Regions from separate parts of the Streptomyces sp. NPDC006516 genome, predicted to be linked through region 1. Evidence: riboswitches for the same ligand, from Rfam matches in the RefSeq annotation. Region 1 holds a riboswitch; the other holds the start of a gene.

Evidence for each region. Region 1 has a riboswitch for S-adenosylmethionine ahead of ABZY45_RS04140 (aminotransferase class V-fold PLP-dependent enzyme). Riboswitches for the same ligand answer to the same signal wherever they lie in the genome.
Region 2: another riboswitch for S-adenosylmethionine. It lies ahead of thrC (threonine synthase); the one in region 1 lies ahead of ABZY45_RS04140 (aminotransferase class V-fold PLP-dependent enzyme).

What each region holds. Positions count from the first base shown of each region.
Region 1 covers NZ_JBEXPD010000001.1:938,105-943,120, reverse strand. The annotation lists gene ABZY45_RS04150 (rhomboid family intramembrane serine protease) at 1-65, shown strand, start outside; gene ABZY45_RS04145 (Lrp/AsnC ligand binding domain-containing protein) at 62-343, shown strand; gene ABZY45_RS04140 (aminotransferase class V-fold PLP-dependent enzyme) at 424-1,800, opposite strand; SAM riboswitch class IV at 1,981-2,098, opposite strand; gene trpD (anthranilate phosphoribosyltransferase) at 2,185-3,249, opposite strand; gene ABZY45_RS04130 (cytochrome bc complex cytochrome b subunit) at 3,373-4,998, opposite strand; gene ABZY45_RS04125 (Rieske 2Fe-2S domain-containing protein) at 4,995-5,016, opposite strand, start outside.
Region 2 covers NZ_JBEXPD010000002.1:144,064-149,079, reverse strand. The annotation lists gene groL (chaperonin GroEL) at 1-958, opposite strand, end outside; gene ABZY45_RS06720 (cold-shock protein) at 1,278-1,484, opposite strand; gene ABZY45_RS06715 (MoaD/ThiS family protein) at 1,920-2,195, opposite strand; gene thrC (threonine synthase) at 2,224-3,522, opposite strand; SAM riboswitch class I at 3,541-3,668, opposite strand; gene ABZY45_RS06705 (glucosyl-3-phosphoglycerate synthase) at 3,823-4,773, shown strand; gene ABZY45_RS06700 (trehalose-6-phosphate synthase) at 4,844-5,016, shown strand, end outside.

The DNA.
Region 1 (5,016 bases):
GTTTCCGGGGTGGTACTAGAGTGAAGTCTCCAGCCACGGCCACTGAGGGAGAAAGCCAGCCGTGATCACCGCGATCGTGCTCATCAAAACCAGCGTGGACCGGATTCCCGAGATCGCCGAGGCCATCGCGGCGTTGGACAGCGTCAGCGAGGTCTTCTCGGTCACCGGTACGTACGACCTGATCGCCATGGTCCGGGTGCCCCGGCACGACGACCTGGCCGACGTCATCCCCGGCAGGATCAGCAAGATCCCGGGCGTCGAGGCCACCGACACCCATGTCGCCTTCCGGACGTACTCGCAGCACGACCTCGAGGCGGCCTTCGCCATCGGTCTCGACGCCTAGTACGGCACACGGCACACGGCTCCGGCCGGGTGGGGCAGGCAGGCGCCTGCCCCACCCGGCCGGAGCCGTGTCGCTTCCGATCAGACCTGGGCCGCGCCGCGGTCGGGAACGCAGCGGCCGTCCTCGGTGCGGTAGGTCCAGCGGGCCCCCTTGCCGACGAGCTCCCGGACCGCGCCCAGGAACCGCTCGACGTGCTCGTCCGGCGTACCCGCCCCGAAGCTCACCCGGATGGCGTTGAGCGACCGCTCCCCCGGCGCGGCCTCGGGCGCGCCGCACTCGCCCGGGTCCTGCGGCTCGCTGCCGAGCAGGGTGCGCACCAGCGGGTGGGCGCAGAACAGTCCGTCGCGCACCCCGATGCCGTACTCCGCGGAGAGTGCCGCCGCGAAGTGCGAGCTGTTCCAGCCCTCGACCACGAAGGAGATGACGCCGACCCGCGGGGCGTCGTCACCGAACAGCGAGAGCACCTTGACCTCGGGCACGTCCGCGAGGCCCTCACGGACCCGGGAGACCAGCTGCTGCTCCCGTGCGACGAGCTTGTCGAAGCCCGCCTCGGTCAGGGCCTTGCAGGCGGAGGCGATGGAGTAGACACCGATGACGTTGGGCGAGCCGGCCTCGTGCCGGGCGGCCGTGGTGTGCCACTCGACGTCCACGCCGCCGTCGGCGCGCCGGGCGACCTTACGGGAGGCACCGCCGCCCGCGAGGTACGGCTCGGCGTCCCGCAGCCAGTCGGTACGGCCCGCGAGCACGCCCGAGCCGAAGGGCGCGTACAGCTTGTGCCCGGAGAAGGCGACCCAGTCGACGTCCAGCTCGGCGATGTCGACCGGGTGGTGGGGCGCCAGCTGCGCCGCGTCGAGCACGATCCGCGCACCGTGCGCGTGGGCGGCGGCCGCGAGCTCCTTCACCGGCCACAGCTCACCGGTGACATTGGACGCACCGGTGACGCAGACCAGCGCGGGGCCGTGGGGGTCACGGTCGGCGAGGGCCTTCTCCAGCGTGGCCACCGCCTGGGCCGGGGTGCGCGGGGCGTCGAGGTAGGTCACCCGGGCGTCACGCCACGGAAGCAGCGAGGCGTGGTGCTCGGTCTCGAACACGAACACCTCGCAGTCGGCGGGGAGCGCGGCGGCGAGCAGGTTGAGGGAGTCGGTCGTCGAGCGGGTGAAGACCACCTGGTCGTCCGCGCGGCAGCCGAGGAACTCCGCGACGGTCACGCGGCTGCTCTCGAAGAGGTCGGTGGAGAGCTGCGAGAGGTAGCCGGCCCCGCGGTGCACGCTGCCGTAGTACGGGGCGTAGGCGGCCACGTCGTCCCAGACCCGCTGGAGAGCCGGAGCACTGGCGGCGTAGTCGAGGGCCGCGTACGTGACATCTCCGCCCGTCACGAGCGGAACGGTGACATCCGCGCCCAGAACCGGCAGCGGGGCACAAATGGACTGGTCGACGGCAGTGGTGGAGACAGACATGGCGAACTCCCGTAAGAGGCAGGCGAAATCCGCGCGCCGGCAGTCATGAAGGGACGCGGCAGCGCGTGGAGAGAAAAGAAGGGTGCGCGGAGAAGGGCGTTGAGCCCTATCGCATTCGCTTGCTCACAAGAGGCTCCCTGGGACCAGGACCCCAAGGGGTGGCATCAGACGATGCCGAGGGGCCCGCGCTTGCCGCAGACCTCGCTGCCTGCGGCCTGGTCTTCACCCGGGGCACCCCGCCACGGACGGAGGGTTGCCGGACAGCGGGCCGGGGCCGTAGTCGCTGTCACTCATGACCTGCGCAGCATCTTGCCACAACGGCCGCCACGCGCAAGGGCGCAGTCCGCGATGCGGACTGCGCCCTTGATCACACCGTGTGCGCCGTCAGGCGTTGCTGGCCGCCACCCAGCGCTCCAGAGCCCGCTTGGCGGCGCCCGAGTCGATCGACTCCGCGGCCCGCACCATCTTGGCCGCCAGCTGCTCGGTCAGCGTGCCCTCGCCCTGGTCCGACGCGACCAGCGCGGCGGCGGAGTTGAGCAGCACCGCGTCGCGGACCGGGCCGGTCTCCCCGTCGAGCAGCCGCCGGGCGACGTCCGCGTTGTACGAGGCGTCGGCGCCGCGCAGCGCCTCGACGGGCACCAGGTCCAGGCCGACGTCACGCGGGTCGAAGGTCTCCTCGCGCACGGCTCCGTCTCGGACGACCCAGACCCGGGAGGTCGCCGTGGTCGTCAGCTCGTCCAGGCCGTCGTCACCGCGGAAGACCAGCGCCGAGTTCCCCCGGCCGGCCAGCACACCCGCGACGATGGGCGCCATCTTCGCATCGGCCACCCCGATGGCCTGGGAACGCACCCGGGCCGGGTTGGTGAGCGGGCCGAGGATGTTGAAGGTGGTCTGGGTGCCGAGCTCCCTGCGGGCCTTGGCCGCGTACCGGAGAGCCGGGTGGAACTTCACGGCGAAGCAGAAGGTGATGCCCGCCTCCTCGGCGACGGCGACCACGCGCTGCGGAGTCAGCTCCAGGTTCACGCCGAGCTTCTCCAGCACGTCGGATGCGCCGCTCGCCGAGGAGGAGGCGCGGTTGCCGTGCTTGACGACCTTGGCTCCGGCCCCGGCGACGACGATCGCCGACATGGTGGAGATGTTGACCGTCTTGGCCATGTCGCCGCCGGTCCCCACGATGTCGACCGTGTGGCCGGGCACGTCGATGGTGTGGGCGTGTTCGTACATGGCGCGGACCAGGCCCGTGACCTCGTCCACGGTCTCGCCCTTGGACCGCAGAGCCACGGCGAAGCCGGCGATCTGCGCGTCGGTCGCCTCGCCGCTCATGATGCGGTCCATGGCCCACGCGGTGTCGTCCGCGCCCAGGTTCTCGCCGCGCAGCAACGGGGTCAGCACGCCGGGCCAGGTACGGGCCGCCACGCTGTCGCCGCCGTCCGGGGTCACAACGTTCATGGTCCGCTCCTGGGTCCACAGCCGATACAAGGATTGACTCCCACCTTATCCAGGCCCCGGGACAGCGAAGAGCCCCGTCCATCGGATGGACGGGGCTCCTGCTGTGGCGTTCAGCTGAGGTGATCAGTGGTGGCCGTGGCCGCTGGTGATCTCCTTGTACTCCTCGGCGGTGGGCTTGGCGATCTGGTTGTCCTCGCCGTAGTAGCTCTTGCTGAGCCTGACCCGCAGCTTCTGGAGTGCCGACGGCTTGCGCTCGACACCGTTCTCGTCGACCGTCGGGCCGATCTCGAGCGGCTTGTACTGCTCGTGCGCGGTGAGCGTGTGCAGCTGCTCCGGGCCGAGCGGCTCGTGGATCTCCACGAACTCACCGTGCGGCAGGCGCTTGATGGTGCCGGACTCCCGCCCGTGCAGCACCTTCTCCTTGTCGCGGCGCTGGAGGCCGAGGCAGATGCGCCGGGTGACGACGAACGCGAGGACCGGGCCGACGAAGAAGGCGATGCGCACGAACCAGCTGATCGCGTTGAGCGACAGGTGGAAGTGGGTCGCCCAGATGTCGTTGCCGCCGCCGACCAGCATCACGAAGTAGATCGTGATCCAGGCGACACCCAGACCCGTACGGGTCGGAGCGTTGCGCGGACGGTCCAGGATGTGGTGCTCGCGCTTGTCCCCGGTGATCCAGGACTCGATGAACGGGTAGAGCGCCAGCGCCGCGAGGATCACACCGAAGAGGACCAGCGGGATCAGCACGCCCAGGACCAGTGTGTGGCCCCAGAGGTTGATCTCCCAGCCCGGCATCACACGGACGAAGCCTTCGGCGAAGCCCATGTACCAGTCCGGCTGGGCGCCCGTGGACACCTGGTCGGGGCGGTAGGGGCCGAGTGCCCAGATCGGGTTGATCGTGGCGATCGCCGCGATGATCGCGATGAAACCGAAGACCAGGAAGAAGAAGCCTCCGGCCTTGGCCATGTACACCGGGAGCAGCGGCATGCCGACGACGTTCTTGTTCGTGCGGCCGGGACCCGCGAACTGCGTGTGCTTGTGGAAGAAGACCAGGATGAGGTGGCCGACCACGAGCCCGAGCATGATGCCCGGCAGCAGCAGGATGTGGATCGAGTAGAACCTCGCGATGATGTCCGTGCCGGGGAACTCCCCGCCGAACAGGAACATCGAGATGTACGTACCGACGATCGGCATCGACAGGATGGCGCCCTGCGTGAAGCGCACACCCGTACCGGAGAGCAGGTCGTCCGGGAGCGAGTAGCCGGTGAACCCGGTGAACATGCCGAGGACGAACAGCAGGAAGCCGAACAGCCAGTTGATCTCGCGGGGCTTGCGGTACGCGCCGGTGAAGAACACCCGGAACATGTGCACGAACATGCCGGCGAGGAAGATCACCGCTGCCCAGTGGTGGATCTGCCGGACGAGCAGACCACCGCGGACGTCGAAGCTGATGTCCAGCGTCGAGGCGTAGGCCTCGGACATCCGGATGCCCTGCATCGGCTCGTACGAGCCGTGGTAGATGACCTCGTTCATGCTCGGGTGGAAGAACAGCGTCAGGTACACACCCGTGAGGATGATGATGATGAAGCTGTAGAGGCAGATCTCGCCGAGCATGAAGGACCAGTGGTCCGGGAAGATCTTGCGCATGTTGGCCTTGGCCAGGCCGTAGATGCCGAGCCGGCCGTCCGCCCAGTCGGCCACCCGCTCACCGGCGGGCGCCTTGCGCTGTGTTTCCGTCGCAGTACTCATCCGCGCTCCCAGAAGGCA
Region 2 (5,016 bases), on a different contig from region 1:
TGCGGGCGGTGCCGAGCAGGTCCAGGCCGGCGTTCTCCAGCTTGAGACCGACCTCCTCGGAGATGACGGTGCCACCGGTGAGGATGGCGATGTCGCCGAGCATGGCCTTGCGGCGGTCACCGAAGCCCGGAGCCTTGACGGCGACGGACTTGAAGGTGCCACGGATCTTGTTGACGACCAGCGTCGACAGAGCCTCGCCCTCGACGTCCTCCGCGATGATCAGCAGGGGCTTGCCCGACTGCATGACCTTCTCCAGCAGCGGAAGGAGGTCCTTCACGTTGCTGATCTTGGAGTTGACGATCAGGATGTACGGGTCGTCGAAGGACGACTCCATGCGCTCCATGTCGGTGGCGAAGTACGCCGAGATGTAGCCCTTGTCGAAGCGCATACCCTCGGTGAGCTCCAGCTCCAGACCGAAGGTCTGGGACTCCTCGACGGTGATGACGCCTTCCTTGCCGACCTTGTCCATCGCCTCGGCGATCTTGGCGCCGATCTCGGTGTCGGCAGCGGAGATGGAGGCGGTCGAAGCGATCTGCTCCTTGGTCTCCACGTCCTTCGCCTGCTCCAGCAGAGCGGCGGAGACGGCCTCGACGGCCTTCTCGATGCCCCGCTTGAGGGCCATCGGGTTGGCACCGGCGGCGACGTTGCGCAGGCCCTCGCGGACGAGCGCCTGGGCGAGAACGGTTGCGGTGGTCGTACCGTCGCCGGCGACGTCGTCCGTCTTCTTGGCGACCTCCTTGACCAGCTCCGCACCGATCTTCTCGTACGGGTCCTCGAGCTCGATCTCCTTGGCGATGGAAACACCATCGTTGGTGATCGTGGGCGCGCCCCACTTCTTCTCGAGGACGACGTTACGGCCCTTGGGGCCGAGGGTGACCTTGACGGCGTCGGCGAGCTGGTTCATCCCGCGCTCGAGACCGCGCCGTGCCTCCTCGTCGAACGCGATGATCTTGGCCATGTGAAGTGGTCCTCCCGGACAGGGGTGGATTTCTCCGGACCGAGAGGCGCCCGCGACGGACGGCCAGCGTGCTCACCGGTTCCTTGCCCCGGCAAGCGTGCGGGCCTCACCGGCCCGGTCCTAAGTTCTGTCACTCTCACCTGGAGAGTGCTAACGCCAATGATTAGCACTCGACCCCTGCGAGTGCAAGCGTGTCTCTCCCGTTGTGGACAACCGCGGGGACCCTGAGCGGTGCACGGGGACGCACGCGGGGCCCGTACCCCGGTGGGAGTACGGGCCCCGCGTGTGTGAGTAGCGTCGTTGGCCGACCGCGCCGAGCTCAGCCGACGGCGAGCTTGACCATGTCCGCCTGCGGCCCCTTCTGGCCCTGCGAGATCTCGAATTCAACTCGCTGACCCTCTTCGAGGGTGCGGTACCCGTCCATCTGGATCGCGCTGTAGTGGACGAAAACATCCGCACCACCGTCGACCGCGATGAAGCCGTACCCCTTCTCCGCGTTGAACCACTTGACGGTGCCCTGAGCCATGCCTAACTCCCCTATTACTGGCCCTTGCACGAGCGCCGCACTTCGCGGGCCCGGGTCAGAACTCACCCTCCGACAGGAGAGGGTGGCGTGCGCCGGAACGCGTCGACCGCGGCCGAATGTATCTGCCCAACTGCCCTCTGCAACAGGTCAATCGGACGAGAATTCTGGGCACACGTGAACGCCCGGAAGGGGGGATTTCGTGAGGATCCTGGGCAACTCGGGCCTGACAAAGGCCACTTATGGCGCAAGGAGCTCACGTACTTTGGCTGCTTCTTGACGCGGCCGGGCGCATTCTCATATGCGGGTGGCACGGGCGGCAGCGGGGGCTTCCCCAACTGTACCGTGCTCAACCATGCAGAATGGCCCCCTCCGCTTCTCTCGCGGAGGGGGCCACCCCGGTCACACATCGCAGTCGGGACCCCCGGCCCCGGTCCGTCAGCCTCCGGCGACGGCCGGGATGATCGAGACGCCGGCGCCGTCCGGCGTGGCCGCGTCCAGACCGCCCTCGAAGCGCACGTCGTCGTCGTTGACGTAGACGTTGACGAAGCGGCGCAGCTTGCCCTGGTCGTCCAGGACACGGGCACCGATCCCCGGGTGGTTCTGCTCCAGGGACGCGATGACCTCGGAGAGGGTCGCCCCCTCCGCCGGGACCTCGGCCTGACCGCCCGTGTAGGTGCGGAGGATGGTGGGGATACGGACCTTGACGCTCATGTGGGTGCCTTCCTTCGGTCTCGGGTGGTCAGTTGGCGGCGGCGAGGCCGGCGTCCCGGAACGCGTCCAGGCTGGGCCGGATCGTCGCCGACAGGCCGGTCGTGGGAGCGACCGCGTCGAGCGTCTTCAGGCCGTCACCGGTGTTGAGGACGACGGTGGTGAGGGACGGGTCGAGCAGGCCGGCGTCGATCAGCTTCTTCGTCACACCGACCGTCACCCCGCCCGCGGTCTCCGCGAAGATGCCCTCGGTGCGGGCCAGCAGCTTGATCGCGTCCACGACCTGCTCGTCGTTCACGTCCTCCACGGCGCCGCCGGTGCGCCGGGCGATGTCCAGGACGTACGGGCCGTCGGCCGGGTTGCCGATCGCCAGCGACTTGGCGATGGTGTTCGGCTTCTGGGGCCGGACGACGTCGTGGCCCGCCTTGAAGGCGGTGGAGACCGGGGAGCAGCCCTCGGCCTGGGCACCGAAGATCTTGTACGGCTTGTCCTCGACGAGGCCGAGCTTGATCAGCTCCTGGAGACCCTTGTCGATCTTCGTGAGCTGGGAGCCGGACGCGATCGGGATGACGAGCTGGTCGGGCAGCTGCCAGCCGAGCTGCTCGCAGATCTCGTACGCCAGGGTCTTGGAGCCCTCGCCGTAGTACGGCCGCAGGTTGACGTTGACGAAGCCCCAGCCCTCGCCGAGGGGGTCCCCGATGAGTTCCGAGCAGAAGCGGTTGACGTCGTCGTAATTGCCCTCGATGCCGACCAGTTCGCCGCCGTACACCGCGGCCATGACGACCTTGCCCTGCTCCAGGTCGTGCGGGATGAACACGCAGGAGCGGAAGCCGGCGCGGGCCGCGGCGGCACCCACCGCACCGGCGAGGTTGCCGGTGGAGGAGCAGGAGAGCGTGGTGAAACCGAAGGCGCGGGCGGCCTCGACGGCGATCGCGACGACACGGTCCTTGAAGGAGTGCGTCGGGTTGCCGGAGTCGTCCTTGACGTACAGACCGCCGGTCACGCCCAGCTCGCGGGCGAGGTTGTCGGCCTTGACCAGCTTCGTGAAGCCGGGGTTGATGTTGGGCTTGTCCGCGACATCGGAGGGGACGGGCAGCAGCGGCGCGTAGCGCCAGATGTTGTTCGGACCCTCGGCAATGCGCTTCTTCAGCTCTTCGGGGGAGCCGCTCGGCAGGTCGTACGCCACTTCGAGCGGCCCGAAACAGGACGCGCAGGCGAAAATCGGACCGAGCTCGAAACGCTCGCCGCATTCGCGGCAGGAAAGCGCGGCGGCGGGACCGAGGTCCACGGCGGAAGAATTGATGTCGGCTGCAACTGTCTGCACGGCCATGATGGCGGAGGCCCTTTCTCCTCATCTTCCTCGCGGCGTATTTCGCCACAAGACGGAATTGGCACCTTCCCCACCGTGACCTCGCGGTCGGCAGGAGGGTTGCCGGGACTTCAACGGGCCGTTCCCTCAGTCCCTCTGGATGAGCGCTATGGCACCGGACCAGTGGGTCCGGGCGTTTATCCGCGGACCGACCCCGAGATGCGAGGGTCCTCCGCGTTGTTCAAGACTGTAACCGAAGCACCGGACGATCGAGGTAGTCGTCCGAACCGCGAGATGGATCACATACAGGGAGTACCGACCGTGCTGGAAGAGGTGGAATGTTGGCTGACCAGGCGTTCCTGGTCCGCCGCCGACCGCCCGCTCGACCGTCTCACGGCGGCGCGGGCGAGCAATCCGCACCGCTCCCGCGTCAGCGTCGTCCTGCCCGCGCTGAACGAGGAGGCGACGGTCGGCGCGATCGTCGAGGAGATCCGGCGCGAGCTGATGGAGAAGGTCCGGCTGGTCGACGAGCTGGTGGTGATCGACTCCGGTTCCACCGACGGCACCGCCGATGCCGCCCGCCGGGCCGGCGCCCGGGTCGTGCACCGGGACTCCGTACTCCCCCGGATACCCGCCGTCCCCGGCAAGGGCGAAGTGCTGTGGCGGTCACTGCTGGTGACCAGCGGGGAGATCGTCTGCTTCGTCGACGCCGACCTCAAGGACTTCTCGGCGGACTTCGTCTCCGGCACCGTCGGCCCCCTGCTGACCGACCCCACGGTGCACTTCGTCAAGGCGATGTACGACCGCCCGCTCGGCGAAGCCGCAGGCCAGGGCGGCCGGGTCACTGAACTGGTGGCACGCCCCCTGCTCAACCTGCACTGGCCGAGCCTGTCCGGCTTCGTCCAGCCGCTGGGCGGCGAATACGCCGTGCGGCGCTCACTGCTGGAGCAGCTCCCCTTCCCGGTCGGTTACGGAGTGGAGCTGGGCCTGCTCGTGGACGCGCTGCACACGGTGGGCCTGGACGCACTGGCCCAGGTCGACGTCGGCGTACGCAAACACCGCCACCAGGACGGCCAGGCCCTCGGCAGGATGGCCGCCACGATCTACCGCACGGCGCAGCAGCGGCTCTCCCGTGGACCCCTCGTACGGCCCGAGATCACCCAGTTCGAGCGGGGGCCCGGCGGATTCGTCGCGCACACCCATGCGGTGGACACGCAGGAGAGGCCGCCGATGCGGGAGATCGCGGAGTACGCCTCACGCAACGCGGCGTAACGGTTCTTCGTGAGCCACTCCGCACACACATCACGTTTGGAGGGTTCCCGAACGGGCTAGGTTCGGGTACATGGTCTCCGAGCACGCTGCCCAGGTACTCGTCGCGTCCAACCGCGGCCCCGTGTCGTACGCACTGCGGGAGGACGGCACGCTCGAATCGAAGCGGGGCGGCGGCGGGCTCGTCTCCGGCCTCAGCGCCGTCGACGACAAGCTGTGGGTGTGCGCCGCCCTCAGCGACGGTGA